One region of the Bacillus sp. FAU20 genome, then DNA from elsewhere that is predicted to be linked to it. Evidence: a T-box and tRNA genes for the amino acid it is inferred to sense, from the RefSeq annotation. Region 1 holds a T-box; the other regions hold tRNA genes.
What was found. A T-box is a leader RNA that pairs with one kind of tRNA and senses whether it is charged. The one in region 1 lies ahead of tyrS (tyrosine--tRNA ligase), so its partner is inferred to be a tRNA-Tyr.
Positions count from the first base shown of each region.

Region 2: it encodes a tRNA-Tyr, which carries the amino acid that the T-box ahead of tyrS (tyrosine--tRNA ligase) is inferred to sense. The anticodon was not compared.
Region 3: it encodes a tRNA-Tyr, which carries the amino acid that the T-box ahead of tyrS (tyrosine--tRNA ligase) is inferred to sense. The anticodon was not compared.

Region 1 covers NZ_JBVYHY010000024.1:19,381-31,255, forward strand. The annotation lists gene AC0OM3_RS20460 (endonuclease/exonuclease/phosphatase family protein) at 1-505, shown strand, start outside; gene AC0OM3_RS20465 (DUF4077 domain-containing protein) at 538-2,040, shown strand; gene AC0OM3_RS20470 (SET domain-containing protein) at 2,249-2,644, shown strand; gene murB (UDP-N-acetylmuramate dehydrogenase) at 3,028-3,945, shown strand; T-box leader at 4,043-4,258, shown strand; gene tyrS (tyrosine--tRNA ligase) at 4,315-5,574, shown strand; gene AC0OM3_RS20485 (NAD(P)/FAD-dependent oxidoreductase) at 5,882-7,060, opposite strand; gene AC0OM3_RS20490 (DUF1641 domain-containing protein) at 7,105-7,545, opposite strand; gene AC0OM3_RS20495 (winged helix-turn-helix transcriptional regulator) at 7,982-8,326, opposite strand; gene AC0OM3_RS20500 (MFS transporter) at 8,720-9,883, shown strand; gene AC0OM3_RS20505 (aldo/keto reductase) at 9,900-10,739, shown strand; gene AC0OM3_RS20510 (thioester domain-containing protein) at 10,848-11,768, shown strand.
Region 2 covers NZ_JBVYHY010000027.1:402,826-410,533, forward strand. The annotation lists rRNA gene AC0OM3_RS27640 (23S ribosomal RNA) at 1-2,071, shown strand, start outside; rRNA gene rrf (5S ribosomal RNA) at 2,173-2,288, shown strand; tRNA gene AC0OM3_RS27650 (tRNA-Val) at 2,294-2,369, shown strand; tRNA gene AC0OM3_RS27655 (tRNA-Tyr) at 2,378-2,461, shown strand; tRNA gene AC0OM3_RS27660 (tRNA-Gln) at 2,473-2,547, shown strand; tRNA gene AC0OM3_RS27665 (tRNA-Lys) at 2,552-2,627, shown strand; tRNA gene AC0OM3_RS27670 (tRNA-Leu) at 2,642-2,722, shown strand; tRNA gene AC0OM3_RS27675 (tRNA-Gly) at 2,752-2,826, shown strand; tRNA gene AC0OM3_RS27680 (tRNA-Leu) at 2,843-2,931, shown strand; tRNA gene AC0OM3_RS27685 (tRNA-Arg) at 2,935-3,008, shown strand; tRNA gene AC0OM3_RS27690 (tRNA-Pro) at 3,019-3,092, shown strand; tRNA gene AC0OM3_RS27695 (tRNA-Ala) at 3,109-3,181, shown strand; tRNA gene AC0OM3_RS27700 (tRNA-Ser) at 3,202-3,294, shown strand; tRNA gene AC0OM3_RS27705 (tRNA-Ser) at 3,346-3,438, shown strand; tRNA gene AC0OM3_RS27710 (tRNA-Met) at 3,460-3,536, shown strand; tRNA gene AC0OM3_RS27715 (tRNA-Asp) at 3,540-3,615, shown strand; tRNA gene AC0OM3_RS27720 (tRNA-Phe) at 3,624-3,699, shown strand; tRNA gene AC0OM3_RS27725 (tRNA-Thr) at 3,709-3,781, shown strand; tRNA gene AC0OM3_RS27730 (tRNA-Trp) at 3,788-3,858, shown strand; tRNA gene AC0OM3_RS27735 (tRNA-Ile) at 3,869-3,945, shown strand; tRNA gene AC0OM3_RS27740 (tRNA-Asn) at 3,954-4,028, shown strand; tRNA gene AC0OM3_RS27745 (tRNA-Glu) at 4,030-4,101, shown strand; gene AC0OM3_RS27750 (CBS domain-containing protein) at 4,231-4,650, shown strand; gene AC0OM3_RS27755 (DUF3965 domain-containing protein) at 4,972-6,123, shown strand; gene AC0OM3_RS27760 (hypothetical protein) at 6,364-6,696, opposite strand; gene AC0OM3_RS27765 (SH3 domain-containing protein) at 6,702-7,708, opposite strand, start outside.
Region 3 covers NZ_JBVYHY010000027.1:195,344-207,218, forward strand. The annotation lists rRNA gene AC0OM3_RS26670 (23S ribosomal RNA) at 1-1,867, shown strand, start outside; rRNA gene rrf (5S ribosomal RNA) at 1,968-2,083, shown strand; tRNA gene AC0OM3_RS26680 (tRNA-Asn) at 2,092-2,166, shown strand; tRNA gene AC0OM3_RS26685 (tRNA-Ser) at 2,169-2,260, shown strand; tRNA gene AC0OM3_RS26690 (tRNA-Glu) at 2,278-2,352, shown strand; tRNA gene AC0OM3_RS26695 (tRNA-Val) at 2,357-2,432, shown strand; tRNA gene AC0OM3_RS26700 (tRNA-Met) at 2,459-2,535, shown strand; tRNA gene AC0OM3_RS26705 (tRNA-Asp) at 2,539-2,614, shown strand; tRNA gene AC0OM3_RS26710 (tRNA-Phe) at 2,624-2,699, shown strand; tRNA gene AC0OM3_RS26715 (tRNA-Thr) at 2,718-2,793, shown strand; tRNA gene AC0OM3_RS26720 (tRNA-Tyr) at 2,804-2,887, shown strand; tRNA gene AC0OM3_RS26725 (tRNA-Trp) at 2,895-2,968, shown strand; tRNA gene AC0OM3_RS26730 (tRNA-His) at 2,990-3,065, shown strand; tRNA gene AC0OM3_RS26735 (tRNA-Gln) at 3,129-3,203, shown strand; tRNA gene AC0OM3_RS26740 (tRNA-Gly) at 3,209-3,283, shown strand; tRNA gene AC0OM3_RS26745 (tRNA-Cys) at 3,298-3,368, shown strand; tRNA gene AC0OM3_RS26750 (tRNA-Leu) at 3,379-3,460, shown strand; gene AC0OM3_RS26755 (DUF3884 family protein) at 3,673-3,993, opposite strand; gene AC0OM3_RS26760 (YebC/PmpR family DNA-binding transcriptional regulator) at 4,345-5,064, shown strand; gene AC0OM3_RS26765 (NUDIX hydrolase) at 5,211-5,672, shown strand; partial or broken gene AC0OM3_RS26770 (transglycosylase domain-containing protein) at 6,165-6,942, shown strand; gene AC0OM3_RS26775 (DsbA family protein) at 7,130-7,780, shown strand; tRNA gene AC0OM3_RS26780 (tRNA-Gly) at 7,896-7,969, shown strand; gene queG (tRNA epoxyqueuosine(34) reductase QueG) at 8,169-9,311, shown strand; gene AC0OM3_RS26790 (amidase domain-containing protein) at 9,356-10,243, shown strand; gene trmL (tRNA (uridine(34)/cytosine(34)/5-carboxymethylaminomethyluridine(34)-2'-O)-methyltransferase TrmL) at 10,302-10,790, shown strand; gene AC0OM3_RS26800 (sensor domain-containing protein) at 10,918-11,875, shown strand, end outside.

The DNA.
Region 1 (11,875 bases):
TTGGCCAAAGCGTTTGTTTGATTTAGATCGAGCAATTGTGGAATATAAAATTCCTGTTAATAATGGGAAACATGTTAGACTCGTAAATTTACATTTGTCTGCTTATGATGAAGGCGGGAAAATTAGAAAACAGCAAGTAGAGTATTTAAAAGAATATATGAACAAACATTATGAAAAAGGTGATTACGTAATAATGGGTGGAGATTGGAATCAATTAGTTTCGAACGCTCAATTAAGTGATCCGAAGTTCGTGAAAGAGCGTCCTGAGTGGTTAGTAGAGTTACCGAAGGACTTTACGGACGGTGGCTTTAAGTGGGCTGTAGATCCGTCTGTTATGACTGTGAGAGATGATGTGAAGAAATATGTAGAAGGTGAAAATTTCGTTACTATTATTGATGGCTTTATCGTTTCACCGAATGTAGAGATTGTAAATGTACAAGGGAAAGATTTAAAGTTTGAAAATAGCGATCATAACCCAGTGAGTGCGGTATTTAAACTGAAGTAATTGATATGTATAAGTAGAAGGTGGGGCTTCATATGGAGTGGTTAAAGAGGACTTGTTTTTCTAACCTTGAGAAAGAATCACAGAAAAATCATTTATTACTGTTTATAACGATTTGTAGTTTCTTTCTTGGGATAATCGCAATTGGGTATTATGGATATATTTTTACAGAGAGAGCAATAGCGTTTTGGATTTGTGGTATTTCTGTCGTTGCATTTGGAACGATTTTTACTTTTATAAAAAGTATGGAATCAGTGTATAAATATATCATGACATTTATGTTGCTTACAATGTCTTACATTATGGTACAAGCTTTTAATGAAAGCCCGGCTGTATTTCAAATGGTCTATTTCACATTAGCTGTTTCACTTATTTACTTAAGTGAGCGCCTTATTTTAATTCTTGGCGGGGTAGCTGTTGTGATTACATTTATCCTTTGTAGCTATTGGCCGGAGCAATTCTTTGCTTATACAGCCTCGTCTGAAGCTGCTAATTTTGCAAGTTTGTTAGCGATTGTAACAATCGCTATGTGGGGCGTCACGAAAATCGGTTCTAATCTGCTCCTTCGTTTAAGTGATGAGAAGCAAGAAGTAATGAGAAAAGCACAAGAGCTAGAAGAGACGCAAAGGCTTATTGAAGAAACAGTTGTGAAACTAGATAGTAATTTCAATCATTTAAGACAAAATATGAACAAGTCGATGGAATCGATGAGTGAGATTAATTTTGCCTTTGAAGAGGTGGCAGTTGGTACGCAATCACAATCAGAGATGATGTATCGCTCGGTAGAAGTATTGAATGATATGGAGGTAAATATTGAACAAATCATCTCTCAAGTAAGAACTGCATCGGCTCGTGTGGATGAAAGTTTAGAAATTTCAAAGGGTAGTGTACATACTTTAAGAAATTTTGAAACTAACATGAGAAGTTTAAATGATGTTGTTTCACAGTCTGGAATTATATTTAGAGATTTAATGATGCAATTGAAACAAATTAATGAAATTGTAGATGTAATAACGAATATTTCAAGTCAGACGAGTTTGCTAGCTTTAAATGCAAATATTGAAGCTGCGAGGGCAGGCGAGCATGGAAAAGGTTTTGCTATTGTAGCGAGTGAAGTGTTAAAGCTTGCTGAAGAATCAAATCGTTCTGCGGGAAGAATTCAAGGGATTTTGAAGGAGTTTAGTAATCAAGCAAGTAAGGTAGAAGTGCAGGTAGAGAAGTCAGAAAGAGTACAAGAAGAATGTAACGAGATGTTAGCAAGTGTTTTAACAAATGTAACTGATTTAGGGAAGTTTATTGATGCAATTAATGAAGTAATGCGAGAGGTTGTTGTTCATCAAGAAAGTTTCCAAGTTAAAACGACGAATATCGTAAAGGATGTTACGCATGCTTCTAACGTAATTCAGCAAACTTCTACAGCTACAGAAGAAGTGCTAGCGAGTGTGGAAGAAGAAAAATATCGAAATGATACGTCAGTGAAGACGTTGCAAACTGTTAGCGAGCAAGTGAAGTTGTTAGAAGATATTTTAGAAAAGTAATATTACTTGGAAAGAGCACGAATGATGTGCTCTTTTTTCATTGAAACGAATACTTGATAGGAATTTAATTGCTTTTCTGCGCGTTTTCTGCCAAGCTTAAGGAGATAAAGTGAGACTAGTACATACTGATTATTAGCCCTCACCAATCAAGCTATCCGCAAATAGCGGAATAAAATACTTCAAAGAAAGAATTATATAGGTGACGCATATGATCGAAGTTAAGACTTCTGAACTTAGTGATGGAGAATTTAATAGAGGTGTATTTGCAACTCGTGATATTAAAAAGGGTGAGTTGATACACGCCGCACCAGTTATCTCTTATCCGAATGAACAGCATGAACATATTGAGAAGACGTTACTTGCTGACTACGCATTTGAGTATGGGATCAATCATACGGCAATCCTTTTAGGATATGGTATGTTATTTAATCATTCATATACACCGAATGCAACGTATGACATCGTTTTTGAGAATCATACATTTAACTTCTATGCTTATAAAGATATAAAAGCAGGAGAAGAAATTTTAATCAATTATAATGGTGAAGTTGATAACGATGAGCTGTTATGGTTTGATAAAGAAAAAGAAGAGAACGAAAAGTAATATAAAGAGTATAGAAAGAGCACATTCTGTCGGATGTGCTCTTTTTTCATTGATGTAAATAAAGTAAAAAGTACAAAAAAATACCACTTTATTTTTGTATGGTATAGTAAGATACTGAGGGATAGTGTTTTGAAAAAGTCACATATTTTACAAATTGTTGTCTTTCTGATGACATGTCAAGTTTAGTAGTCCATTTGGGTTGCTTTATTATGCAATATATATTTTAATATGAGTGGCACCTCTTATAAATTAAGAGGTTTATAGGTGTCTCGAATTGATTTTGGGTACACTGTATCCACCACTTTAGGTTCTTTCATGTACGTGGGGATATTATGGGCCCGTATAACGGGATAAAATGAATATAGAAATAGAGGAATCGTAAAATGAATATGCAAGAGGTTTATAAATATTTAAGTACGGTATTGCCTGAAGGACATGTTAAACAAGATGAAATGTTAAAGAATCATACGCATATTAAAGTTGGCGGAAAAGCAGATGTTTTTGTTGCGCCTACAAATTATGATGAAATTCAAGAAGTTATCAAATATGCGAACGAATATAATATTCCAGTTACGTTTTTAGGAAATGGATCGAATGTCATTATTAAAGATGGTGGAATTCGCGGGATTACAGTAAGTTTAATTCATATTACAGGTGTTACTGTAACAGGAACGACGATTGTAGCACAGTGTGGTGCAGCAATTATTGACGTATCACGTATTGCCCTAGACCATAATTTAACGGGTCTTGAGTTTGCTTGTGGTATCCCAGGTTCAGTTGGCGGAGCATTATATATGAATGCAGGTGCATACGGCGGTGAAATTTCGTTTGTATTAACAGAAGCTGTCGTAATGACAGGTGATGGAGAACTACGTACTTTGACGAAAGAAGCATTTGAATTTGGATATCGTAAGAGTGTATTTGCGAACAACCATTACATTATTCTTGAAGCGAGATTTGAACTTGAAGAAGGTGTACATGAAGAAATTAAAGCCAAAATGGATGATTTAACGTTTAAACGTGAGTCAAAACAGCCTCTAGAATATCCTTCATGTGGTAGCGTATTTAAGCGCCCACCAAATAACTTTGCTGGTAAGTTAATTCAAGATTCAGGACTACAAGGTAAGCGAATTGGTGGGGTAGAAGTTTCTTTAAAACACGCAGGGTTTATGGTGAATGTTGATAACGGAACAGCACAAGATTACATCGATTTAATTCACTTCGTACAAAAGACAGTTGAAGAGAAATTTGGCGTGAAGTTAGAGCGAGAAGTAAGGATTATTGGAGAAGATAAGGAATAAAGAAATACGTATGAAGATGTGAATTATTTTAAAATAATATTTGGGTATTGTTGACAATTTGTTTTCGATTCAATATAATGGCTAATAATTTAACAAATAACATACGTTGAAAGAGCCCAGTAGCAGTTTGTCACTGTTAACGAGAGAGCTAGGGGTTGCTGTAACCTAGCACAAACAAACTTGCGAATTACACTCTGGAGTATCTTAGGTAATGCTAAGCGGACTAGCAATCGATATTATTGCTAAGAGTGGTATGAGTAGCTATGCTATTTATGCAAACTGGGTGGTAACACGGTGAATAATCGTCCCTATGTCTATCGTAGACGTAGGGGCTTTTTTGTTTTTAAAAAATAAAGGGGATGACAAAAGATGAATATTATTGATGAATTAGAATGGCGCGGCGCCGTTAATCAGCAGACTGACGAAGAAGGTTTACGCAAGCTAGTAGAAGAGAAAAAGATTTCACTATACTGCGGAGTTGATCCGACTGGTGATAGTATGCATATCGGACATTTGATTCCGTTTATGATGATGAAGAGATTCCAATTAGCTGGCCATCATCCTGTTATTTTAATTGGCGGGGCAACAGGAACAATTGGTGATCCGAGTGGACGACAATCAGAGCGTCAGCTTCAAACGTTAGAAGTGGTTCAGCATAATGTAGATGCGTTAACAGCACAAATGAAAAAGCTATTTGATTTTGGCGGAAATAGCGAAGTGAAGATGGTAAATAACTATGATTGGACACATGAAATAAATATTATTGAGTTTTTACGTGATTACGGGAAAAACTTTAGCATCAATAGCATGTTAGCGAAGGATATTGTAGCAAGCCGTTTAGATACAGGTATTTCTTTCACAGAATTCACGTACCAAATTTTGCAAGCGATGGACTTCCATCATTTATACACGAAAGAGGATGTTCAACTTCAAATTGGTGGCAGTGACCAATGGGGAAATATTACGAGTGGTTTAGATTTAATTCGTAAGTTAGAAGGTCATGAGGCGAAAGTATTCGGATTAACGATTCCATTATTATTAAAATCGGATGGTACGAAGTTTGGTAAATCAGCAGGTGGTGCGGTTTGGCTTGATCCTGAAAAAACGACACCGTTTGAATTTTACCAGTTCTGGGTAAATACAGATGATCGTGATGTCGTTAAATACTTGAAATACTTTACGTTCTTAACGAAAGAGCGTATTGATGAATTAGCAGCGAGGGTAGAAGCGGAGCCTCATAAACGTGAAGCACAAAAAGTGTTAGCAGAAGAAATGACGAAATTCGTTCATGGAGAAGAGGCGTTCCTGCAAGCTGAAAAAATCACAGCAGCGTTATTTAGCGGAGATATTAAATCGTTAACAGCTGATGAAATTGAACAAGGCTTTAAAGAAATGCCAACATTTCAGTCTTCAAAAGAGACGAAAAACATCGTAGAGTGGCTAGTCGATTTAGGAATCGAACCATCTAGACGACAAGCACGCGAGGACATTAATAATGGTGCGATTTCTATGAATGGTGAGAAAGTAACAGATGTGGGTACGGATGTTACTGTAGAAAATTCGTTTGATGGAAGATTTATTATTATTCGTAAAGGGAAGAAGAACTACAGTCTTGTGAAATTAGGATAATAAGTAAGGCTGGAAAATATATCGGCGATTTTTCGAATATATCGACCGTAACTCGAATTATATCGGCGATTTTTGAAATATATCAGCGCAAATCCGAATATATCAGCGATTTTCCCAATATATCGATTTACCGACAAAAAGCGACAATAAGAGCTGTTCCGAACGGGACAGCTTTCATTGTAAAAAGTCAGTATATTTAGATAAATTTAAAGGGTATATAATTTTTTTGACGAATAAATAAGTTAGAGAAAATTACGGATAAAAATAGCCCGAACCATGCAGGGCATGATTCGGGCTTATATTCAGATTAGTAAGCTAAGCTGAATAGACCTTTAATGTGTGATAAGTAACGAACGTTACTTGCTTCTTTCATTAATGATGCTGGTAAGCCTTTAAGTGGAGTATTGCTTGCTCCAATTGTAGCAACCGCATCTTTACGTCCTAGACTAGCAAGTGTTCCAGAGTTTACAGGTGCGAACTCTTCGAATGCTTTGCCTTCTAGTGCTGCGTATAAGTTGTATCCAATTAACTCACCCATTTGCCAAGCGATTTGTGCAGTTGGTGGGTATGGACGTCCGTCTGGAGCGAAGACAACAGCGCTGTCTCCAGCAACGAATACGTCTTTGTGAGAAGTAGATTGTAGGTATGCATCAACTGTTGCACGTCCACGGTTAACTTCAAGACCTGATTCACCGATTAATGGGTTACCTTGTACGCCGCCTGTCCAAACGAATGTGTTAGCAACAAGTTTTTGACCGTCTTTTAAGTCGATTTCGTTGCCAGCAACGTTTGTTACAGGAAGACCAGTTAAGAATGTAACGCCGCGTGCTTCTAGGCTAGTAGTTGCACGTTCGATTAAGTGGTCTGGTAATACTGGAAGGATTTTTGGACCTGCTTCAACAAGAAGAAGTTTCACTTCTTTTGGATTTACGCCGTGGCTTTTTGCAAGTTTAGGCATAATGTCAGCAAGCTCACCAACTAGCTCAACGCCAGTTAATCCGCCACCACCGATTACGATTGTAGCATCAGCTTCGTTTTTCGTTTTCGCGTATTCACGAATACGGTCTTCAACGTGTTTGTAGATTTTGTTTGCATCAGCAGCAGATTTTAATACCATGCTGTTTTCTTCTAGTCCTGGAATACCGAAGTAAGCAGTTTTACTTCCTAAAGCAACTACAAGTGCATCGTAAGATAAAGTAGTGCCGCCAGCTAGTTTGATTTCTTTGCTATCAACTGAGAATGACTCAACTGTTGCGATTTTAAGATCGATGTCTTTCCCTTTGAAAAGCTTTGTAAGTGGCATTGCAACTGCTTGCTCAGACACGTTACCAGCTGCAAGGCGGTGTAGTTCAGTGATGATTTGGTGTGTTGGGTATTGGTTAATCACTGTAACTTGTGCTTCTGATTTGCTGTAATATTTACGTACGTTTAAAGCGGCAAGAAGACCGCCATAACCAGCGCCTAAGATGACAATTTGTTTTGACATAGTATGATATCCCCCGTCTTTACTAATTGTTGTTATAAGTTAAATTATTTATTGTTACGTTCTGCACTAATTTGAAGATATGCGTTCACAAAGCGGAACATTTTTTGTGCTTGTGGATCTTTTAGTAATTTTAACAGACCGAATAGGCCGATAACTTCGTTGCTTTCTTCAGCACGATCTTTCGCTTCGATTGCAGTTGCAGCCATGCTTTTCACTGTATCTTTTACAGGTTCTACAAGCTCTGTAATTGCACCAACAGTGTCGCTTTTTAATACTTCATCAGTAGCAACAGTTTGAGCGAAGTCATAAGATTTGGTTAAAATGTTAACAAGCTCAGTTAATTTTGGAAGCTGTTCTACTAGTGTTGTTAATGATTCTTGTACCTCAGGTTTTAACAACTGATCAAGTACATCAAGTTGTCCTTGGCTAGCAGAAATTTGTACAGTTTCTTGTTCTGGCTTTGTTTGAGTCATAGTTTCTGGCATCTCCAATTCTCCTTTACGATAGCAATACTCTTATTTTTTGATAAGTAAGATAGTAAACGCTTGCGAAACTTTATACAAAGTTTCACAAAACACAATAAAATGCCTTTAAATTTACGACAGCAAGTAAGCTGCAAACATAAATCTAAAACCATAACGTCTCACTTATCATTTATGAACTGTCCGATACATGGCTTGTCCGCATAATGGAAAAGCTCCGCTACCGGAAAGTGTATATAATATATATCCTATATTATATACTATATGCACCTATGTTAACATAAAAATGATTCCTAATTATTTGATATTGAGTGTATAACGTAGTACTGACAAGGTATGAAAGCGTATAAAATATTTTGTTCCAGTTAGAAATGTATATACATATAAAGAAAAAAAGGGAAAAATGAACAAATTCATGTTCGTTTTTTCCTTTTTCCTATTATTCACCTTCTACAATTAGCATCGATGTGTTACCGCTTTTTTCAAGATGGCATTCGCCCCAAGTACAAAGAGAATCAAGAATGGATTCTAAAGACCAACCGTATTCTGTAAGTGAATATTCTACTTTTGGTGGTACTTGATTGTATACCTTTCTTTGAATGACCCCATCGTCTTCTAATTCACGTAATTGCTGAGTTAACATTTTTTGTGTAATCCCAGGCATTAAACGTTTTAGTTCACTCGTTCTTTTTGTGCCTTTCGTTAGATGACAAAGGATAACAACCTTCCATTTTCCACCGATAACCTCTAAAGTCGCTTCAACGGGAATATTATATTTTTTCATATAAAAATCTCCTTTGATGAATGTAGATTTAAGTTCTCCAACAAAAGAAGCTAAATAATTAAATGTCACTAAAAAGTGCCTATAGCACTTTAAAGTACGTACTTTTTATCATGTTGAATATGTTCCATAATAGCATACGTAAGAGGGAAATGAGTAGTACGGTACTAAAAAGTGCCTATGTTACTTTTAGGTACCTATCGTACTTTTAAGTGCGTTCTTCAAAAAAAGAGTAAAGCCATTCATAATAGCGTATATCAACAGTAAAGTTATTTTTGTAGAAGATAAAAAGGCCTTTTTATCATACTATTATGATTGGATTTCTCGCATTAAGGAGGAGTTCAATTGAATTCATATACAGTATCTTCTTCGGCAGTACAGACGAATCGGAGAAGTATGTTTGCTTTATTAGCACTAGCAATTAGTGCGTTTGGAATTGGTACAACTGAATTTATTAGTGTCGGCTTATTACCATCTATCTCAGAGGATTTACATGTTTCTGTTACAACAGCGGGGTTAACTGTTTCTTTATATGCATTAGGAGTAGCGTTTGGTGCTCCAGTATTAACGTCATTAACAGCTAGTATGTCGCGAAAGACGTTATTAATGTGGATTATGATTATTTTCATTATTGGTAATGGCATTGCGGCAGTAGCAACAAGTTTTACTGTGTTACTTATTGCGAGGGTTGTATCTGCATTTGCACATGGTGTTTTTATGTCAATTGGATCTACAATTGCGGCTGCTCTTGTACCTGAGAATAAACGTGCAAGTGCCATTGCGATTATGTTTACTGGATTAACAGTTGCGACTATTACAGGTGTGCCAATTGGAACGTTTATCGGTCAACAATTTGGCTGGAGGGCCTCGTTTATTGTTATTGTGGCCATTGGAATTGTTGCTTTAATCGCCAATAGTATGCTAATTCCTTCTAATTTAAAAAAAGGTACGTCTGTATCATTTCGTGATCAATTTAAGCTGATTACGAATGGAAGACTGTTACTTGTATTTATTATTACTGCATTAGGATATGGGGGAACGTTCGTAACATTTACGTATTTATCTCCGTTATTACAAGAAGTAACAGGATTTAAAGCAAGTACCGTTACAATTATTTTGTTAGTGTATGGAATTGCAATTGCGATTGGGAATATGGTCGGTGGAAAATTATCAAATCATAATCCGATTCGAGCGTTATTTTACATGTTCTTTATTCAAGCGATTGTATTATTTGTTTTAACATTTACAGCACCATTTAAAGTTGCTGGATTCATTACAATTATTTTTATGGGACTATTTGCGTTTATGAATGTCCCAGGGCTACAAGTGTATGTCGTTATCTTGGCTGAGAGGTTTGTACCTAGCGCTGTTGATGTAGCATCGGCGATTAACATCGCAGCATTTAACGCAGGAATTGCTCTTGGTGCTTACTTGGGCGGTATTGTAACGAACTCGTTAGGATTAATTCATACGGCTTGGGTAGGCGGAATTATGGTAGTAGGTGCTGTGATTTTAACAGCGTGGAGCATGACATTAGAAAAAAGAGATCAAGTAAAATAAAAGGAGAGAAAATAAAATGAAAAACTTACAAAGTAAAACAGTATTAAATAATGGTGTAGAAATGCCTTGGTTCGGTTTAGGTGTATTTAAAGTAGAAGAAGGACCAGAACTTGTAGAAGCTGTAAAATCAGCGATTAAAGCAGGATACCGTAGCATCGATACAGCTGCAATTTACGGAAATGAAAAAGCTGTAGGTGAAGGAATCCGTGCAGGTATTGAAGCGACTGGTATTTCAAGAGAAGAATTATTTATCACTTCAAAAGTATGGAACGCAGATCAAGGATACGAAGAAACAATTGCTGCATACGAAGAGAGCTTAAAGAAATTAGAACTAGAGTATTTAGACCTATATCTTGTTCACTGGCCTGTAGAAGGAAAATATAAAGATACGTGGAGAGCGCTAGAAACACTTTATAAAGAAAATCTCGTACGTGCAATTGGCGTAAGTAACTTCCAAATTCACCACTTACAAGATGTAATGAAAGATGCAGAAATTAAGCCAATGATTAACCAAGTAGAATACCACCCTCGTTTAACACAAAAAGAATTACAAGCTTTCTGTAAAGAACAAGGTATTCAAATGGAAGCATGGTCACCACTTATGCAAGGTCAATTATTAGATAATGAAACATTACAAGAGATTGCTGAGAAATATGGCAAAACAACAGCGCAAGTTATTTTACGTTGGGATCTTCAAAATGGAGTGATTACAATTCCAAAATCAACGAAAGAACACCGCATTATTGCAAATGCTGATGTATTTAACTTTGAATTAACGAAAGAAGATATGGAAAAAATCGATGCGTTAAATCAAAATCACCGCGTTGGTCCAGATCCTGATAACTTCGATTTCTAAGATTAAGGTAAGAAAAAAGAGTGCGTAAAAGCACTCTTTTTTTTGTATAAAAATATTTTCTAATTAAATACTACTTAGTATTAAGTTTGTTATTAAGGGGCTGTGAACATGAATATAAAGCAATCGTTCAAACTTTTAGCTATGTTTTTAAGTGTTTTATTTGTGTTATTCCCACTTCAAAAAGCATTCGCAGAAGTGATGGACCATACAAAGTATCAAATGGATTGGAGTTATAGTAAGTCCAAGAAGAAACCAATTCGAACAGAGCTTATTAAAACGGCAGATGGCAAAATTGCTTTTTGCTTAAATGTAGATTTAAAATCTCCAAGCGGTCAAGATTTACCGGAAATGGGGAAAGTGGATATTAACGTATATCGCGTATTATTGAATGGATATCCACAAAAGAGCCCGCAAGAATTAGGTGTTTCTGATTGGAGAGAAGCTCATTATGCAACGCAGCTTGCAGTATGGAATGCGTTAAAACAAATCGATATTAATGATTTAGATTTCCGTAATAAAAATGTAGAAAAGGTGACGAAAGATATCGTTGCAAAAGCTAGCGCTAGTGAAGAGTTACAAGAAATTACGATGAGTGTCGTACCAACAGAAGAACAAGAAGCGGTATTGAAAAATGATTTCTTTGAAACAGGCTTATATACAGTAGAAACAAATGCAAAAAGCGGAACGTATAAAGTGCAACCAACAGGTGCACCAGCGGGCGTGAAATTTGCAAATGAAAAGGGCGAAACAAAAACAGAATTTAATGTAGGAGAGAAGTTCCGCATTTTAATTCCGAAACAAACACCAGCTGGTGGATTTAGCTTTAAAGCAATCGGGAAATTAACGAAGCTACAAGGGATTGCACATAAAGGTACACCCACAATTCAAAATGCAGTTGTATTACTTGAGCGTAGTGAAGAAGAAACAAGTCCGGAGTTATCAGTGAGTTGGAAAAAAGGAAATGGTCATGATAATAATAAACCACATACTCCAAATGAACCGCATAAACCGAATCAATATAAAAGGTAAGGATGAAAGCATTGGTGTTAACCAATGCTTTTTATATATGAAATTTAAAATTATATCAAGATAATTATTAATTAGATAAAACACTGTTTTTATGTTGAGAAAATTAT
Region 2 (7,708 bases), on a different contig from region 1:
TGGTTCTCCCCGAAATAGCTTTAGGGCTAGCCTTAAGTGTAAGAGTCTTGGAGGTAGAGCACTGATTGGACTAGGGGTCCTCATCGGATTACCGAATTCAGTCAAACTCCGAATGCCAATGACTTATCCTTAGGAGTCAGACTGCGAGTGATAAGATCCGTAGTCAAAAGGGAAACAGCCCAGACCGCCAGCTAAGGTCCCAAAGTGTGTATTAAGTGGAAAAGGATGTGGAGTTGCTTAGACAACTAGGATGTTGGCTTAGAAGCAGCCACCATTTAAAGAGTGCGTAATAGCTCACTAGTCGAGTGACTCTGCGCCGAAAATGTACCGGGGCTAAATACACCACCGAAGCTGCGGATTGATACCGAATGGTATCAGTGGTAGGGGAGCGTTCTAAGGACAGTGAAGTCAGACCGTAAGGACTGGTGGAGTGCTTAGAAGTGAGAATGCCGGTATGAGTAGCGAAAGACGGGTGAGAATCCCGTCCACCGAATGCCTAAGGTTTCCTGAGGAAGGCTCGTCCGCTCAGGGTTAGTCAGGACCTAAGCCGAGGCCGACAGGCGTAGGCGATGGACAACAGGTTGATATTCCTGTACCACCTCTTTATCGTTTGAGCAATGGAGGGACGCAGAAGGATAGAAGAAGCGTGCGATTGGTTGTGCACGTCCAAGCAGTTAGGCTGATAAGTAGGCAAATCCGCTTATCGTGAAGGCTGAGCTGTGATGGGGAAGCTCCTTATGGAGCGAAGTCTTTGATTCCCCGCTGCCAAGAAAAGCTTCTAGCGAGATAAAAGGTGCCTGTACCGCAAACCGACACAGGTAGGCGAGGAGAGAATCCTAAGGTGTGCGAGAGAACTCTGGTTAAGGAACTCGGCAAAATGACCCCGTAACTTCGGGAGAAGGGGTGCTTTCTTAACGGAAAGCCGCAGTGAATAGGCCCAAGCGACTGTTTAGCAAAAACACAGCTCTCTGCGAAGCCGTAAGGCGAAGTATAGGGGGTGACACCTGCCCGGTGCTGGAAGGTTAAGGAGAGGGGTTAGCGTAAGCGAAGCTCTGAACTGAAGCCCCAGTAAACGGCGGCCGTAACTATAACGGTCCTAAGGTAGCGAAATTCCTTGTCGGGTAAGTTCCGACCCGCACGAAAGGTGTAACGATTTGGGCACTGTCTCAACCAGAGACTCGGTGAAATTATAGTACCTGTGAAGATGCAGGTTACCCGCGACAGGACGGAAAGACCCCGTGGAGCTTTACTGTAGCCTGATATTGAATTTTGGTACAGTTTGTACAGGATAGGCGGGAGCCATTGAAACCGGAGCGCTAGCTTCGGTGGAGGCGCTGGTGGGATACCGCCCTGACTGTATTGAAATTCTAACCTACGGGTCTTATCGACCCGGGAGACAGTGTCAGGTGGGCAGTTTGACTGGGGCGGTCGCCTCCTAAAGTGTAACGGAGGCGCCCAAAGGTTCCCTCAGAATGGTTGGAAATCATTCGTAGAGTGCAAAGGCATAAGGGAGCTTGACTGCGAGACCTACAAGTCGAGCAGGGACGAAAGTCGGGCTTAGTGATCCGGTGGTTCCGCATGGAAGGGCCATCGCTCAACGGATAAAAGCTACCCCGGGGATAACAGGCTTATCTCCCCCAAGAGTCCACATCGACGGGGAGGTTTGGCACCTCGATGTCGGCTCATCGCATCCTGGGGCTGTAGTCGGTCCCAAGGGTTGGGCTGTTCGCCCATTAAAGCGGTACGCGAGCTGGGTTCAGAACGTCGTGAGACAGTTCGGTCCCTATCCGTCGTGGGCGTAGGAAATTTGAGAGGAGCTGTCCTTAGTACGAGAGGACCGGGATGGACGCACCGCTGGTGTACCAGTTGTTCTGCCAAGGGCATAGCTGGGTAGCTATGTGCGGAAGGGATAAGTGCTGAAAGCATCTAAGCATGAAGCCCCCCTCAAGATGAGATTTCCCATAGCGTAAGCTAGTAAGATCCCTGAAAGATGATCAGGTTGATAGGTTCGAGGTGGAAGCATGGTGACATGTGGAGCTGACGAATACTAATAGATCGAGGACTTAACCATATAATATGTAGCAATGTTATCTAGTTTTGAAAGAATATAAAAAACTTGTTGACTTTCAGAAGTGAATAAGTTACAATGATTCTTGTCTTAAATGAATACAGTCTGGTAATGATGGCAGAGAGGTCACACCCGTTCCCATACCGAACACGGAAGTTAAGCTCTCTAGCGCCGATGGTAGTTGGGACCTTGTCCCTGTGAGAGTAGGACGTTGCCAGGCAAAATGGAGGATTAGCTCAGCTGGGAGAGCACCTGCCTTACAAGCAGGGGGTCGGCGGTTCGATCCCGTCATCCTCCACCATATATGTCGGAGGGGTAGCGAAGTGGCTAAACGCGGCGGACTGTAAATCCGCTCCTTCGGGTTCGGCAGTTCGAATCTGCCCCCCTCCACCATTCTTAATTAATGGGCTATAGCCAAGCGGTAAGGCAACGGACTTTGACTCCGTCATGCGCTGGTTCGAATCCAGCTAGCCCAGCCATTAAGAGCCATTAGCTCAGTTGGTAGAGCATCTGACTTTTAATCAGAGGGTCGAAGGTTCGAGTCCTTCATGGCTCACCATTTTAATGAAATATGCGGGTGTGGCGGAATTGGCAGACGCACTAGACTTAGGATCTAGCGCCTTTGGCGTGGGGGTTCGACTCCCTTCACCCGCACTTTTAATAAAATAACTCATACATGTCTTGCGGAAGTAGTTCAGTGGTAGAATACAACCTTGCCAAGGTTGGGGTCGCGGGTTCGAATCCCGTCTTCCGCTCCAATTTTCAATATGACATGCCGGGGTGGCGGAACAGGCAGACGCACAGGACTTAAAATCCTGCGGTGGGTGACCACCGTGCGGGTTCGACCCCCGCCCTCGGCACCATATGCGCCCGTAGCTCAATTGGATAGAGCGTTTGACTACGGATCAAGAGGTTAGGGGTTCGACTCCTCTCGGGCGCGCTTTTATTAACGGGAAGTGGCTCAGCTTGGTAGAGCACCTGGTTTGGGACCAGGGGGTCGCAGGTTCAAATCCTGTCTTCCCGATATTCCCAAAAAACATGGGGCCTTAGCTCAGCTGGGAGAGCGCCTGCCTTGCACGCAGGAGGTCAGCGGTTCGATCCCGCTAGGCTCCACTTTATTTAATATATGTCTCGGAGGTATACCCAAGTTCGGCTGAAGGGATCGGTCTTGAAAACCGACAGGCGGTGAGAATCGCGCGGGGGTTCGAATCCCTCTACCTCCTCCATTTTTTCTTTAATGGTTTAGACATATAATAATAAAATATTTTTTCCTTCATGGAGGTATACCCAAGTTCGGCTGAAGGGATCGGTCTTGAAAACCGACAGGCGGCGAGAGTCGCGCGGGGGTTCGAATCCCTCTACCTCCTCCATTTTTTAAAACTTTATATTGTCGCGGGGTGGAGCAGCACGGTAGCTCGTCGGGCTCATAACCCGAAGGTCGCAGGTTCAAATCCTGTCCCCGCAACCAAATGGTCCCGTGGTGTAGTGGTTAACATGCCTGCCTGTCACGCAGGAGATCGCCGGTTCGACCCCGGTCGGGACCGCCATTTATGTTGGCTCGGTAGCTCAGTCGGTAGAGCAGAGGACTGAAAATCCTCGTGTCGGCGGTTCGATTCCGTCCCGAGCCACCATTTTTTTATGCCGGCTTAGCTCAATTGGTAGAGCAACTGACTTGTAATCAGTAGGTTGGGGGTTCAAGTCCTCTAGCCGGCATCATTTAGGGGCATAGTTTAAAGGTAGAACTGAGGTCTCCAAAACCTCCAGTGTGGGTTCGATTCCTACTGCCCCTGTAAAGTATATGGGCCTATAGCTCAGCTGGTTAGAGCGCACGCCTGATAAGCGTGAGGTCGATGGTTCGAGTCCATTTAGGCCCACCATATATTATTCCGCAGTAGCTCAGTGGTAGAGCTATCGGCTGTTAACCGATCGGTCGTAGGTTCGAGTCCTACCTGCGGAGCCATGGCCCGTTGGTCAAGTGGTTAAGACACCGCCCTTTCACGGCGGTAACACGGGTTCGAATCCCGTACGGGTCATACAAAAAAGAGTCAGCATTATGCTGGCTCTTTTTTATTTTGTTAATCCTTTTTATTACGTTACTTTCCAGAAATAAATAAAGGGATTTTGGAAAAGCTATGGTATGTATAAAAAGGAGGAAATAAATAATGACACGAGTTAGAGACTTAATGAGTACCCATATTGTACATTGTACACCGCTAGACAATGTATATGAGGCAGCTGTTAAAATGAAGGAAGAATCAGTTGGATTAATCCCAGTTGTTGAAAATGAGCAAGTTGTTGGGCTTGTTACTGATCGAGATTTAGTCGTTCGAGGGATTGCTGAAAAACATCCTGGATCTAATAAAATTACAAATGTGATGACAACAAATATTATCTCAGTTTCTCCAAATGATTCTATTGAAAAAGCTACAGAGCTAATGGCACAGCATCAAATTAGACGATTACCAGTAGTTGATAGTGGTCAACTTATTGGCATGTTAGCACTAGGAGATTTAGCTATAAGGGAATCAGCAGATGATCAAGCTGGATTTGCCTTGAGCGAAATCTCAGAGCATACAGAGTAAATTGAAACTTTCATTAACCGAGAGTCTGATGGTCACTCATAAAGAGCTAAATTATATATAAAGTTCAGATACATTATTCTAGCATATATGGATTAAACTAATATGTTAGCGTGATGTATCTGAGACATTATATAATAAGTATGTGGTTAATAATTTCGACAGTTTTTTAAAATTTGTTATTCTTCATTTTTAATAAGAGAAAAGATGATATACTGATAGATATAAGTATTATGAGAGATTTTGAATATAACAATATTAATTTTTAGTGGCGCGATAATAAATTAATATTTCCTACATAGATGAAAAGGGAAGGGGAATTATATGAAGGCTGTACAGGGCGATCCAAATTGGAATTTGGTTACAGATACATATATAGAACCAAATAATTTCGCTGAATTATTTTCTTTGCTTGTACCTTGTCACCCAAAAGGTGAGGGGAAAGAACGAACTATATTAGTATGGAAAGAGAAAGAATTTTATAAAGAAGAAAATTTAGCGTCATTTATCGTATATGGCATGAATAAAGCAAAGAAATTACCGCAGTTTCATAAAGATGAAATTCCAACTTTAGTGCGTATTCTTCGCTTATGCCAAGAGATTGGTTGGTATGAAGAGGCAAATGATTTTATGATAGCGCAAGGATTAGCTGAGTTTGTTCATACTTCATTGGAATATGAAACATGGGATCTTTTGACGCAATCAGTTGCTTTAAATTATTTAATTATTAAATATCGTATAGGTGAATTGACAGATAGGGATATTGAAATTTGGGATAGAGTTAAATTTAATGAGAAGTGTATAACCGATTGTAAACATTTATTATCTCATAAAGAAGTATTGGAATTTACATTCTTTTATATGTGCAAGAGAGCGAAATCATTATCAAAAGAGCAATTAAATAGTGATATGATGAGTTTAGCGATGTATTGTAATACTTTTGTATATGATTTGTATACACATGATTTATTACGGAAATATCGTAAGTGTACAGATTTCCTATCATATTATGGACCTAGTCAGGCAGTTTTAGCATGTCAAAGAGCTGTATTATCTCAAATTTCCGATCGCTTAGACCCATTAAAGACAACGCATGTAGATGATTATTTATATGTGATGAAAGAAATGATGGAGCATATGACGATAGGAGTAATGGATCGATACGGTCATTTTATTGGAAAGCTACTATCTTATGTGCCATTTTTCGAAATGATACAAGTTCCACAGCATGCATATTATTGTGAAGAATTACTGTATATTTGTAAGGGCATTGAATATAAAGAAGAAATACTACGCAATTATATATTTATACAATTACATGATTGTTTACCATCATTCTTTAGGCTATTTCTTAAAAATAAGCGTTACGCAACGATTCATGATATTCTTTTCTATTGGTGCGATGACGAACAACGAATGAGTTTAGAGAAAAAATATAATCTGAGCTTTATTTATGAAAAATATGCTTGTGGATAAACAATATTTTCGATATGAAAAATTCATATAAATTAAAAAGGATCTCCAGTTTATGTGAGATCCTTTTTTGTTAGTAAAACAAGGAGAAAGTGATTAAGACAAGAAAAAGCATTCCATATAGGAGGAGTTGTGCAGTATAACTTCCTTGTATACCAAAAAAAGTATTGGTTTTCTTATACAAATTCAATATGTATTTTATTGGAGTATCTTTGAAAGATTGGTACACAGTGTCTCCTCTTTCTAAGCTTCTTGTTTTTGTTTTTGGTTATAAGGGACATTAATATATCTAGCTACAAATAATAAAACAGCCATAAAGAATACTGGAAATACAGTAGATAAATAAAAGCCATTACTAATTATATTTGTTATGAGAGCACTTAAAAGAAAAATAGCATTATAAATATGGGCAATTTTTTGTTTTAGTTGCACTTGAAATGATTCCATCATAATTTCTAATGCAACAAAAGCAATAATAATAGATAAAAATACAATGTTTGTATTGTAAATGATTAAACAACAGATTAAACCTAAAAAGGCTACGTATTCAATTATAAGAGGTATATTGCGTGGCATACAATTTACCTAACTAAATATGGCAGTGGATTTACTGCATTTGTTTTTTCAAAATTCCATTCTCCATTATGTAATTCAAAATGAAGATGTTGCCCGTATGAATGACCTGTGTTTCCCATATGACCTATTAATTGTCCAGTTTGTACTTGATCACCAGCTTGTACAGTGCGATCCTTCATATGAGCATAAACAGTTGTATATAATTTCCCATTGATTTGATGCGCAATGAAAACAACATTGCCATAGCTAGCTGAATAATAAGATTTCACAACTTTACCTGCAGCAGCAGCTTGGATAGAGACGTTTCCTGGAGCGGCAATATCTATACCATAATGCATTTGTTCCCAGCGTATATCAAAGGTTGAGCTAATTCTTCCTTGAGCGGGGAATTTGAAAGCAGCTGGAATTGATGAAGGCTGATCTGTTTTAGCTTGTGGTTGATTTTGTACTACATAGTGTTTTGCTACATATCCGTATCCTGTGCCAAAACGAATTTTATACCAAGTTCCTACAGTTTCTACTACTTGTACTTGTGTACCGTTTTGTAATGAACCGAGTAGAGCGCTACTTGTACTAGCGTTGCTACGTACATTTAGATTAGGTGTTGCAACGGTATATTTTGTATTATTTTGAACGGTGATTCCTTTTACTAAGGGTTGTGAACCATTAGAGATGAATGCTTTTTGTACGTAACCTGTTTGGCCATTATGTGAGATTTTATACCATTCGCCTTGATCTTCTTGAACGGTAATAAACTTGCCATTTGGTAATACATCTAAAATGGAAGATTCTAAATTAGGTTCAGAGCGAACGTTTAATGCATTAGCATTAACGATGTATTGATCATTAGATTGAAGTTTGTTTTTTAGTAAAATAGCATCTTTTTGTACATAACCTACTTTATTATGAACAGATACTTTATACCAACCATTAGTTGTTTCAAGGATGTTCACTTTTGTATTAAAGCGAATTGTATCAATTGATGTGCTTTTTACGTTATCTTCTGTATGTA
Region 3 (11,875 bases), on a different contig from region 1:
GTGTGTATTAAGTGGAAAAGGATGTGGAGTTGCTTAGACAACTAGGATGTTGGCTTAGAAGCAGCCACCATTTAAAGAGTGCGTAATAGCTCACTAGTCGAGTGACTCTGCGCCGAAAATGTACCGGGGCTAAATACACCACCGAAGCTGCGGATTGATACCGAATGGTATCAGTGGTAGGGGAGCGTTCTAAGGACAGTGAAGTCAGACCGGAAGGACTGGTGGAGTGCTTAGAAGTGAGAATGCCGGTATGAGTAGCGAAAGACGGGTGAGAATCCCGTCCACCGAATGCCTAAGGTTTCCTGAGGAAGGCTCGTCCGCTCAGGGTTAGTCAGGACCTAAGCCGAGGCCGACAGGCGTAGGCGATGGACAACAGGTTGATATTCCTGTACCACCTCTTTATCGTTTGAGCAATGGAGGGACGCAGAAGGATAGAAGAAGCGTGCGATTGGTTGTGCACGTCCAAGCAGTTAGGCTGATAAGTAGGCAAATCCGCTTATCATAAAGGCTGAGCTGTGATGGGGAAGCTCCTTATGGAGCGAAGTCTTTGATTCCCCGCTGCCAAGAAAAGCTTCTAGCGAGATAAAAGGTGCCTGTACCGCAAACCGACACAGGTAGGCGAGGAGAGAATCCTAAGGTGTGCGAGAGAACTCTGGTTAAGGAACTCGGCAAAATGACCCCGTAACTTCGGGAGAAGGGGTGCTTTCTTAACGGAAAGCCGCAGTGAATAGGCCCAAGCGACTGTTTAGCAAAAACACAGCTCTCTGCGAAGCCGTAAGGCGAAGTATAGGGGGTGACACCTGCCCGGTGCTGGAAGGTTAAGGAGAGGGGTTAGCGTAAGCGAAGCTCTGAACTGAAGCCCCAGTAAACGGCGGCCGTAACTATAACGGTCCTAAGGTAGCGAAATTCCTTGTCGGGTAAGTTCCGACCCGCACGAAAGGTGTAACGATTTGGGCACTGTCTCAACCAGAGACTCGGTGAAATTATAGTACCTGTGAAGATGCAGGTTACCCGCGACAGGACGGAAAGACCCCGTGGAGCTTTACTGTAGCCTGATATTGAATTTTGGTACAGTTTGTACAGGATAGGCGGGAGCCATTGAAACCGGAGCGCTAGCTTCGGTGGAGGCGCTGGTGGGATACCGCCCTGACTGTATTGAAATTCTAACCTACGGGTCTTATCGACCCGGGAGACAGTGTCAGGTGGGCAGTTTGACTGGGGCGGTCGCCTCCTAAAGTGTAACGGAGGCGCCCAAAGGTTCCCTCAGAATGGTTGGAAATCATTCGTAGAGTGCAAAGGCATAAGGGAGCTTGACTGCGAGACCTACAAGTCGAGCAGGGACGAAAGTCGGGCTTAGTGATCCGGTGGTTCCGCATGGAAGGGCCATCGCTCAACGGATAAAAGCTACCCCGGGGATAACAGGCTTATCTCCCCCAAGAGTCCACATCGACGGGGAGGTTTGGCACCTCGATGTCGGCTCATCGCATCCTGGGGCTGTAGTCGGTCCCAAGGGTTGGGCTGTTCGCCCATTAAAGCGGTACGCGAGCTGGGTTCAGAACGTCGTGAGACAGTTCGGTCCCTATCCGTCGTGGGCGTAGGAAATTTGAGAGGAGCTGTCCTTAGTACGAGAGGACCGGGATGGACGCACCGCTGGTGTACCAGTTGTTCTGCCAAGGGCATAGCTGGGTAGCTATGTGCGGAAGGGATAAGTGCTGAAAGCATCTAAGCATGAAGCCCCCCTCAAGATGAGATTTCCCATAGCGTAAGCTAGTAAGATCCCTGAAAGATGATCAGGTTGATAGGTTCGAGGTGGAAGCATGGTGACATGTGGAGCTGACGAATACTAATAGATCGAGGACTTAACCATATAATATGTAGCAATGTTATCTAGTTTTGAGAGAACATAAAAAACTTGTTGACTTTTAAAGTAAATAAGTTATAATAATGATTGTCTCAAAAGAATAATGTCTGGTAATGATAGCAGAGAGGTCACACCCGTTCCCATACCGAACACGGAAGTTAAGCTCTCTAGCGCCGATGGTAGTTGGGACCTTGTCCCTGTGAGAGTAGGACGTTGCCAGGCAATATTATTCCGCAGTAGCTCAGCGGTAGAGCTATCGGCTGTTAACCGATCGGTCGTAGGTTCGATTCCTACCTGCGGAGCCATTGGAGAGCTGTCCGAGTTGGCCGAAGGAGCACGATTGGAAATCGTGTATACGTCACAAGCGTATCAAGGGTTCGAATCCCTTGCTCTCCGCCATAGGATTTATAATATTTGGCCCGTTGGTCAAGTGGTTAAGACACCGCCCTTTCACGGCGGTAACACGGGTTCGAATCCCGTACGGGTCACCACTTTGGAGGATTAGCTCAGCTGGGAGAGCACCTGCCTTACAAGCAGGGGGTCGGCGGTTCGATCCCGTCATCCTCCACCATATAATTTTTATATGAATAGTATTATCGCGGGGTGGAGCAGCACGGTAGCTCGTCGGGCTCATAACCCGAAGGTCGCAGGTTCAAATCCTGTCCCCGCAACCAAATGGTCCCGTGGTGTAGTGGTTAACATGCCTGCCTGTCACGCAGGAGATCGCCGGTTCGACCCCGGTCGGGACCGCCATTTTAATAAGGCTCGGTAGCTCAGTCGGTAGAGCAGAGGACTGAAAATCCTCGTGTCGGCGGTTCGATTCCGTCCCGAGCCACCATTTATTTTAATAAAATATGCCGGCTTAGCTCAATTGGTAGAGCAACTGACTTGTAATCAGTAGGTTGGGGGTTCAAGTCCTCTAGCCGGCACCATGTAAGTTTCGGAGGGGTAGCGAAGTGGCTAAACGCGGCGGACTGTAAATCCGCTCCTTCGGGTTCGGCAGTTCGAATCTGCCCCCCTCCACCATTTACATAGGGGCATAGTTTAAAGGTAGAACTGAGGTCTCCAAAACCTCCAGTGTGGGTTCGATTCCTACTGCCCCTGCCAAATATATATTTACACAACATGGCGGTTGTGGCGAAGTGGTTAACGCACCGGATTGTGGCTCCGGCATTCGTGGGTTCGATTCCCATCAGTCGCCCCATTTTTATTTTAAAAATTACAAATAATCTAATGGATACTTACATATAATTAAGTAAGAATTCGATGGGCTATAGCCAAGCGGTAAGGCAACGGACTTTGACTCCGTCATGCGCTGGTTCGAATCCAGCTAGCCCAGCCATTTTTGCGGAAGTAGTTCAGTGGTAGAATACAACCTTGCCAAGGTTGGGGTCGCGGGTTCGAATCCCGTCTTCCGCTCCAATAAAATTTTATATGGCGGCATAGCCAAGTGGTAAGGCAGAGGTCTGCAAAACCTTTATCACCGGTTCAAATCCGGTTGCCGCCTTTTCTTTTGTGCCGATGTGGCGGAATTGGCAGACGCGCACGACTCAAAATCGTGTTCCTTCGGGAGTGTCGGTTCGACCCCGACCATCGGTATCATGAACGGCGTAAAAAACTCTATACAATTAGTATAGAGTTTTTTTGTGTTTTCTTTTCATTACATGACAAAATAAGCAGAAAAAGTGTACGGTGAGTAAACTGCGAAACATTAAAAGGATAAAAACAAACATTCATTTGTATCCTTTTAATTGTTGTATACTATAAAATTCCAGCAGAATATTGCATATACAATATTCCTTTCGAGCACTCTAGAGAGAATTTCTCCACCCCGGTGACATGAAGTTAAATCCGACACCACCAGTAGATATTAGTACATTATCAACGGTTAAGTTTGTAATTTCTAAAAACTTCTTTTCAAACTCTTCTCTGTTGTACTTATACATAGTTGAGTGGCACGCCCACATATGTGTTGAAGTACTTAACCAGTCCCCTAATTCCTTCAATTCAGGAAACGCCTCAAATTGGATTGTTTCATCTAATTTCATGAATCTTACTTGATAGATAGTTGGGTTTAACTTATCTCCTATTCCTTTAAAAGCATGTGATTTTTTGTCTTTTGAATGTGTCATAATTCTCCCTCCATCTTTTCTTCAAATTATTTCCTATTTTTATTATATAACAATAGAAAGTAATTATGGAAATATTATAGAAATCGGTATCGGCAATATAAAAAGACTCTAACAGAAATGTTAGAGTCTTTTTGTTAAATTATACTATGTGCTTCTAAAATTCGTAATAAACGTAGGAATTCATGTATAATATAACTTGTCGAAAGAACAAAATGATAGTGATTTATATTATGTCTGTAATATGAATCAAAAATGAACTTTTTATATTTCTTTTAAAAATGTGTTGAACACACATTATATTTCATATTAATATTTTTATGTAGATTTAAAACGGGAAAGAGAGTGGAAAGTATGGGCCGTAAATGGAACAATATTAAAGACAAAAAAGCATCAAAAGATGCAAATACAAGCCGTATATACGCGAAATTTGGGCGTGAAATTTATGTGGCAGCAAAACAAGGCGAGCCAGATCCAGAATCAAACCAAGCGCTAAGAGTTGTATTAGAGCGTGCGAAAACATACAATGTTCCAAGAACAATTATTGATCGTGCAGTTGAAAAAGCAAAAGGCGGTTCAGAAGAAAATTATGACGAGCTTCGTTATGAAGGATTCGGACCAAATGGAGCTATGGTTATTGTAGATACACTTACAAATAACGTAAACCGTACTGCAGCAGATGTACGAGCTGCATTTAGCAAAAATAGTGGTAATATGGGTGTGAACGGTTCTGTAGCTTACATGTTTGATGCGACAGCTGTTATCGGCCTTGAAGGTAAAACATCAGATGAAGTTCTTGAAATTTTAATGGAAGCAGATGTAGATGCACGTGACATTCTAGAAGAAGAAGATTCTGTTATCGTGTATGCTGAACCAGATCAATTCCATGCAGTACAATCTGCACTTAAAGGTGCTGGCGTTGAGGAGTTTACAGTTGCAGAATTAACAATGCTTGCACAAAGTGATGTAACACTTCCTGAAGATGCTCAAGCACAATTTGAGAAAATGGTTGATGCATTAGAAGATTTGGAAGATGTTCAACAAGTTTATCACAACGTAGACTTAGGAGAGTAATACGATAGATGACCCTTTTCGCTTAGCGGATAGGGTCTTTTTTATGAAGTTAATTAAGGTGATGAAGTATTAAAGGTATTTTGTTGTAGGTAGTGAATATGATTATAGGGATATATATAATATTCATTATCTCTAGGAGGCTTAATATGGAACATAAGACACCAAAGCATATAGTTGCTGTAGCAGGTTATTTAACAAATGAAAAAAATGAAGTGTTATTAACAAAAGTGCACTGGCGAGCTGATACGTGGGAGTTGCCAGGAGGACAGGTAGAAGAAGGCGAAGCGCTCGATCAAGCTGTCTGTAGGGAAATAAAAGAGGAAACAGGGTTAACGGTGAAGCCTATCGGAATTACAGGGGTTTATTATAATACCTCTATGCATATTCTAGCTGTTGTTTTTAAAGTAGCATATATAAGTGGTGAAATAAAAACTCAACCTGAAGAGATACAAGAGGCTAAATTTGTTGATTTAAATGAAGAGAACATAGATGAGTATATAACGCGTCCTCATATGAAATCCAGAACGCTTGATGCAATGAGAGCAACACATTTTATTCCGTATGAAACGTGGGAAGTACAGCCGTATAATTTAATAGGAAGATTGTAAAGAAAAGAGTAGCCGATTTGAGATACATTCGAATCACTACTCTTTTTTGTATACTGTTTAAGAAAAAGGTCAAAATAATAATAGCACTAGTATTGATTGTTAGAACGTTTGTTCTGTATAATAAATCTATATGTTATATACATTTAGATTACTAGATAGTCAAAAGTATATATATTTGTAGATGATATAATTAAAGTGTAAAGTGAAAATATAATAGTCTTAAGGGTTTCTCTTTTATTGGTTATTCGTGCTTTAACATAACCTATATTCAATATTTCAGATGAATAGTAGATAAAAAAATACTGTGATACAATACTTTTTTATCCCACTATTTGCTGGGCAGTAAGCCTGATTGATGAGGGCTCATTAAAGTTTCACTTTATACCTTACAATGATGTAAGGTACGTGTAAGAGAAATCGATGGGATATTTTTTTACAACAATGTATTCTTAAAGTAAGAGTTATATGCTGTGTGGAAAAGAGGTGTTCAAGATGAAAGAACGAGTATTATCTAGGGTGAACTATCATCAAAAAGTTGCATTAAATCCAATGACTAAACTTTTTTATAAAGCCATTATATTATTATTATTGTTAAGTTGTACGTTATTATTCATTGGAAATGTAATGATTGAGAAAAGTGATATTAGTAAATTACATGTACCGGCTAAGTTAGAGGTGCCAGAATCATTAACACATGCATTTATTGCGACAGAAGATAAAAGATTTTATCATCATAACGGTTTAGATTATATAGCAATTATTAGGGCCTCAGTTGAGAATATAAAGGCTGGTGGTGTCGTGCAAGGAGGAAGCACGATTACACAACAGCTATCTAAAAATGCCTTTTTAACAAATGAACGTACATTTTCTCGTAAGTGGAAAGAGATTTTTTATACGAAAAAAATTGAACGCACATTTACGAAGGATGAAATTTTAAAATTATATGTAAGTAATATTTATTATGGAGAAGGAGCGTGGGGAATTGAAAAAGCAGCAAACCTTTACTTCGGTAAAAAGGTGAACCAATTAACGTTGGCTGAAAGTGCAATGATGGCTGCTGTAGTAAAAGCACCTGCTTATTACTCACCTGCCCAAAACTATGATAAAGCAGTAGAGAGACGAAATGTCGTTTTGAGACTAATGGAGAAAAGAAGGCTATATAAGCCATGATGAGTATGTTCAAGCAGTTAGTGAGAAATTAGTAATTCGTCATGATATAAAAATAGAGCAGTCGATGTTAAATAGCGCGCGTAAAAAAGCAGTAAGTTAAGAGAAGTTCCTACAGAGGAGCTTCTTTTTTTGAATAAATTGTGACAAATTGTGACACAATATCGTCACAATTATTGTGTTTTTGTAATTTATGTGAGCGTGTTCATTGCGTGACGTATATAAGTGTTGATATTATGTGTATTGTGTACAATGCTGTATACAGAATATGAATTTAAAGAGGAATGTATATGAAATCAAATAAACTCATGGCTCTTGGTATAGTTTTTTCTATCGCAGTATTGATTGTAATTGGAACAATTGCGTATAGCATCATAAATGACAAAAAAGATAAAGGGAATGAGATGTTTGCTTATTCTACGCAACAATCTTTAGGGAAAGATGATGCTCCAGTTAAGGTAGTTGAATTTGGAGACTTTAAATGTCCTGCTTGTCGTACTTGGGATGTAACAGTATTACCTCGATTAAAAGAAGAGTATATTGATAAAGGCAAAGTGCAGTTATATTTTATTAACTTCCCATTTATCGGAAAAGACTCGGATTTAGGTGCAGCAGCTGGTGAAGCAATTTATAAACAAGATAAAGATTCATTCTGGATTTTCTATGATGAGATTTATCAAAATCAAAAGAAAGATACGGAAGAATGGATTACAGAAGATTTGCTTCTTAGCATTGTGAAAGAAAAACTTCCAAAAGTTGATGTAGAGCAATTTAAGAAAGATTTACACAGTAAAGACATTAAAGAAAAAGTACGTAAAGATTCAGATCGTGCTCAAAAATTAAAAGTTCAAGGTGCTCCTTCTGTATATGTAAACGGAAATCTTGCAAACCCTGATTTCGATAGTATGAAGAAGGCAATTGATAAAGAATTGAAAAAGTGATGAGGTCTCTCATCACTTTTTCGACTTTTTTCGATAAAATTCTTGCCTCTACTTTTTTTACATGCTATACTACTTTACATAAGTTATTCTAATATCTTATATGTAATTCATATTTGCGGGTGTAGTTTAGTGGTAAAACAAGAGCCTTCCAAGCTCTGGTCGAGAGTTCGATTCTCTTCACCCGCTCCAAATTTTATTAAATGTTTTTCTATAAATTGTGATCAACGCAGTGTTTCGTTTCCGAGATAAACGAGGCATTGCGTTTTTTAATGTTTGAAAAACCTAATTACATGCGAAAATAGAAGTAAATAATAGTATTCCAAAAGTGAATTACTAACCAATAGAGTCGTTACATAAGGGATGGATTCATCTGAGGAGGCGATTAAGAGTGGATTTTGAACAATTAAAGCAAGATGTAATTGCGTATAGTAAAACAATTGGCATAGATAAAATAGGCTTTGCGAGTGCTTCTCCTTTTGAGGAATTAAAGCAGCGCTTAATCCAGCAACAACAATTAAATTATCAATCTGGATTTGAAGAGCCTGATATAGAGAAGAGAACGAATCCGCAACTGTTATTACCGGGTGCTAAATCAATTATTGCGATTGCTTTAGCATATCCTTCAAAATTAAAAAATGCACCATTAAGTAAGCGTGGAGAACGCCGTGGGATTTTTTGTCGTGCTTCTTGGGGACAAGATTATCATCTTGTTTTACGAGATCGTTTGCAAAAATTAGAAGCATATTTAATTGAAAAACTTCCGGATATAGAAGTGAAGTCCATGGTTGATACAGGTGAATTAAGTGATCGAGCTGTATCAGAGCGTGCAGGCATTGGATGGAGCGGTAAAAACTGCTCTATTATTACACCTGAATTTGGTTCGTACGTATACTTAGGGGAAATGATTACAAATGTTCCATTCCCGCCAGATAAGCCGATAGAAGATCAATGCGGGGGCTGTACGAAATGTATCGATATTTGTCCTACCGGTGCTTTAATACAGGGGGGACAGTTAGATTCGAAGAAGTGCATTGCGTTTTTAACACAGACGAAAGGATTCCTACCTGAAGAATATCGCGATAAAATAGGAAATCGTATATATGGATGTGATACGTGTCAGACTGTTTGCCCGAAAAACAAAGGAATGGATTTTCATAATCATCCTGAGATGGAGCCGGATCCTGAGCTAGTTAAACCATTATTAACGCCACTTTTAACAATTAGTAATCGTGATTTTAAAGAGAAATATGGGATTATGTCAGGGTCATGGAGAGGGAAAAAGCCACTGCAAAGAAATGCGATTTTAGCATTAGCACATTTTAAAGAAACATCGGCAATTCCTGATTTAATTGGTGTTATGAAAGATGACCCAAGACCAGTACTACGCGGAACGGCAGCATGGGCACTTGGGAAAATTGGCGGAGATGGAGTAGGCGAAGCGATTGAGAAAGCGATGGAACGTGAGAAAGATGAAGAAGTGCTTCATGAAATGAATCGCGGGCTTGAATTGTTAGCACAGAAAAAAGAGTAGATAATATTTCCCTTTTTCATATTGTAATATGGGAGGGAGACAGAATGGTTGTAAAAACGAAGATTGAAAACCAATTACAACAATTTTTAGCATATATAACGGAGAAAAGAACGAATTTGGATGGTATTGCTGAGGATTTACTACAAATGGCACTGAGAAAGAAACAATTGTTTCAAAGACGTAGTGCACATATAGTGAAAGCAACTGCGGATGTTTCTTTCATTAGACAATTAAATAGTAATGACCATCAAGAAATTGATTATCAAATACATTTTAAATATTTAATTAAGCATAAAGAATTATTTTATATTGAAGAGGAACAATTAAAACGAAGAGTTTGTTTAAATAATAGTCGGATTATAGGCGATTATGCTATTGAAGTGTCAGAAGAAATTAGAATGGGTGAGACATTAGAAAGGGAAATTACGAAAGAGAAGTACGGTTCTTATCAGTATAATCGTTTAGAGGCAGTGAAATATGCAGAGCGTTGGTGGGATGACCGAAATCCTATGTATCGTAATTTCCCTGATAATTGTACGAATTTCATTTCTCAATGTCTTCATACTGGAGAAGTACCTATGAGCGGATATCCTAATATTCGTAAAGGATGGTGGCAAAGGGAGAATCAGTGGAGCTGGAGCTGGGCTGTTGCACATTCTTTTTATTGGTATTTGTCAGGTGCTACAACAGGACTTCGAGCAGAGGCGGTAGAGAGGCCAGAAGAACTTATTCTTGGAGATGTCATTGCTTATGATTTCGAGGATGACGGAAGATGGAATCATACGACGATTGTAGTAGCAAAAGATGCAGATGGTATGCCGCTTGTAAATGCACATTCAGCGAATAGCCGTCGACGTTATTGGAACTATGAAGACTCTAGTAAATATACACCACAAATGAAATATAAATTCTTTCATATTATTAATGGGTAGAGATTTTTCGCTCAAGTGGTATAATACGTAGTAGACAAAAAACAGAGGTGAATATCGCGTGGGAGTACATGTTGTTTTATATCAGCCAGAAATTCCAGCAAATACAGGGAATATTGCTCGTACTTGTGCAGCAACTGGAACAGAATTACATTTGATTAGACCGCTTGGATTTTCAACGGATGATAAAATGTTAAAGCGTGCAGGATTAGATTATTGGCAGCACGTAAAAATTACGTACTATGATTCAATTGAAGAATTTTATGAAAAAAATAAAGACGGTGAATTCTTCTATTTAACAAAGTATGGCGAGAAAGCTCATACAGCGTTTGACTATAGCAAGCGCGAGAAGGATTACTATTTTGTATTTGGAAGAGAAACAAACGGCTTACCAGCTAATGTAATCGAAGAAAACTTTGATCATTGTTTACGTATTCCAATGACAGATAAAGTACGTTCATTAAATTTATCTAATACAGCAGCAATTTTAATTTATGAAGCGTTCCGTCAACAAAATTACCCTGGATTAGATTTAGAAATCGTTTATTAAAAGTCGCCATATGGCGACTTTTTTTTATAAAATAAAAATAATATATAATCATACATTTAAAAGAGGGGACATAATCATATAGAATGGGATATATGATTAAAAATAGATAAGACGGGTTGAGATAAATATGAAGGAAGAATATAGTAATCAAAATACCTTTTTAAGTATGATAGATATGGATTTAATTAGACAAGGATTATTACATGCTATTCAAGATTTAGTATTCATATTGAAAGTTATTGATAATGAAACGTTTCAATATATGTATGTGAATAAAATAGGAATGGATTATGCTAGGTTAAGCGAAGAGTGCTATGGAAAAACTTTTGCAGAAGTATTACCAAAAGATATAGTGGGGATATTGCAAAGGCAATATGCAAAAGTAGTGAGAGAAGCGAAAGCACACACCTTTTGTGATGTAGTCAATTTACCAAAAGGTGAGATACATTATGAATCTTCACTTAATCCTGTCTGCGACGAAGAAGGAATATGTCAATTTATTATTTGTATTACAAGAGATATTACAGCTCAAATTGAGGAGAAGACAGAGATAGAGGAAAAACAAATGTTATTTAAGTCGTTACTGGAATATAATAATGACTCAATTATATCTATAGATTCTATAGGGAGAGTTACATATGCAAATCCGGCAACGTATGAAATATTTGGATACCGGTATGAGGAATTAAATAATAAATTTATTTTTGAATTCATTAATAAAGAATATGAAAAAGATTTTCAAATTATATTTAAGGGATCGATGCAAGGAAAAGCAAAACAAATTGTTTCAAAGAAATATGTTCATAAAGAAGGGTACGAGCTATATATTTCTTTGAGAACTATCCCGATTATTGTGAACGGTGAAATTGTTGGGATTTATATTGTTACGAGAGATGTTACAAGGCAAGTATTAAACGAAATGCGAACAGAATATTTAGCTTACTATGACCAGTTAACGGGATTAATGAATAGAATTTCATGTACAAATAAGTTAAATACTTTTTTAAATGAGAGTGTAAATTTTGCACTTGTATTTATAGATTTAGATGAGTTTCATCGTATTAATGATACATTTGGTCATAAAG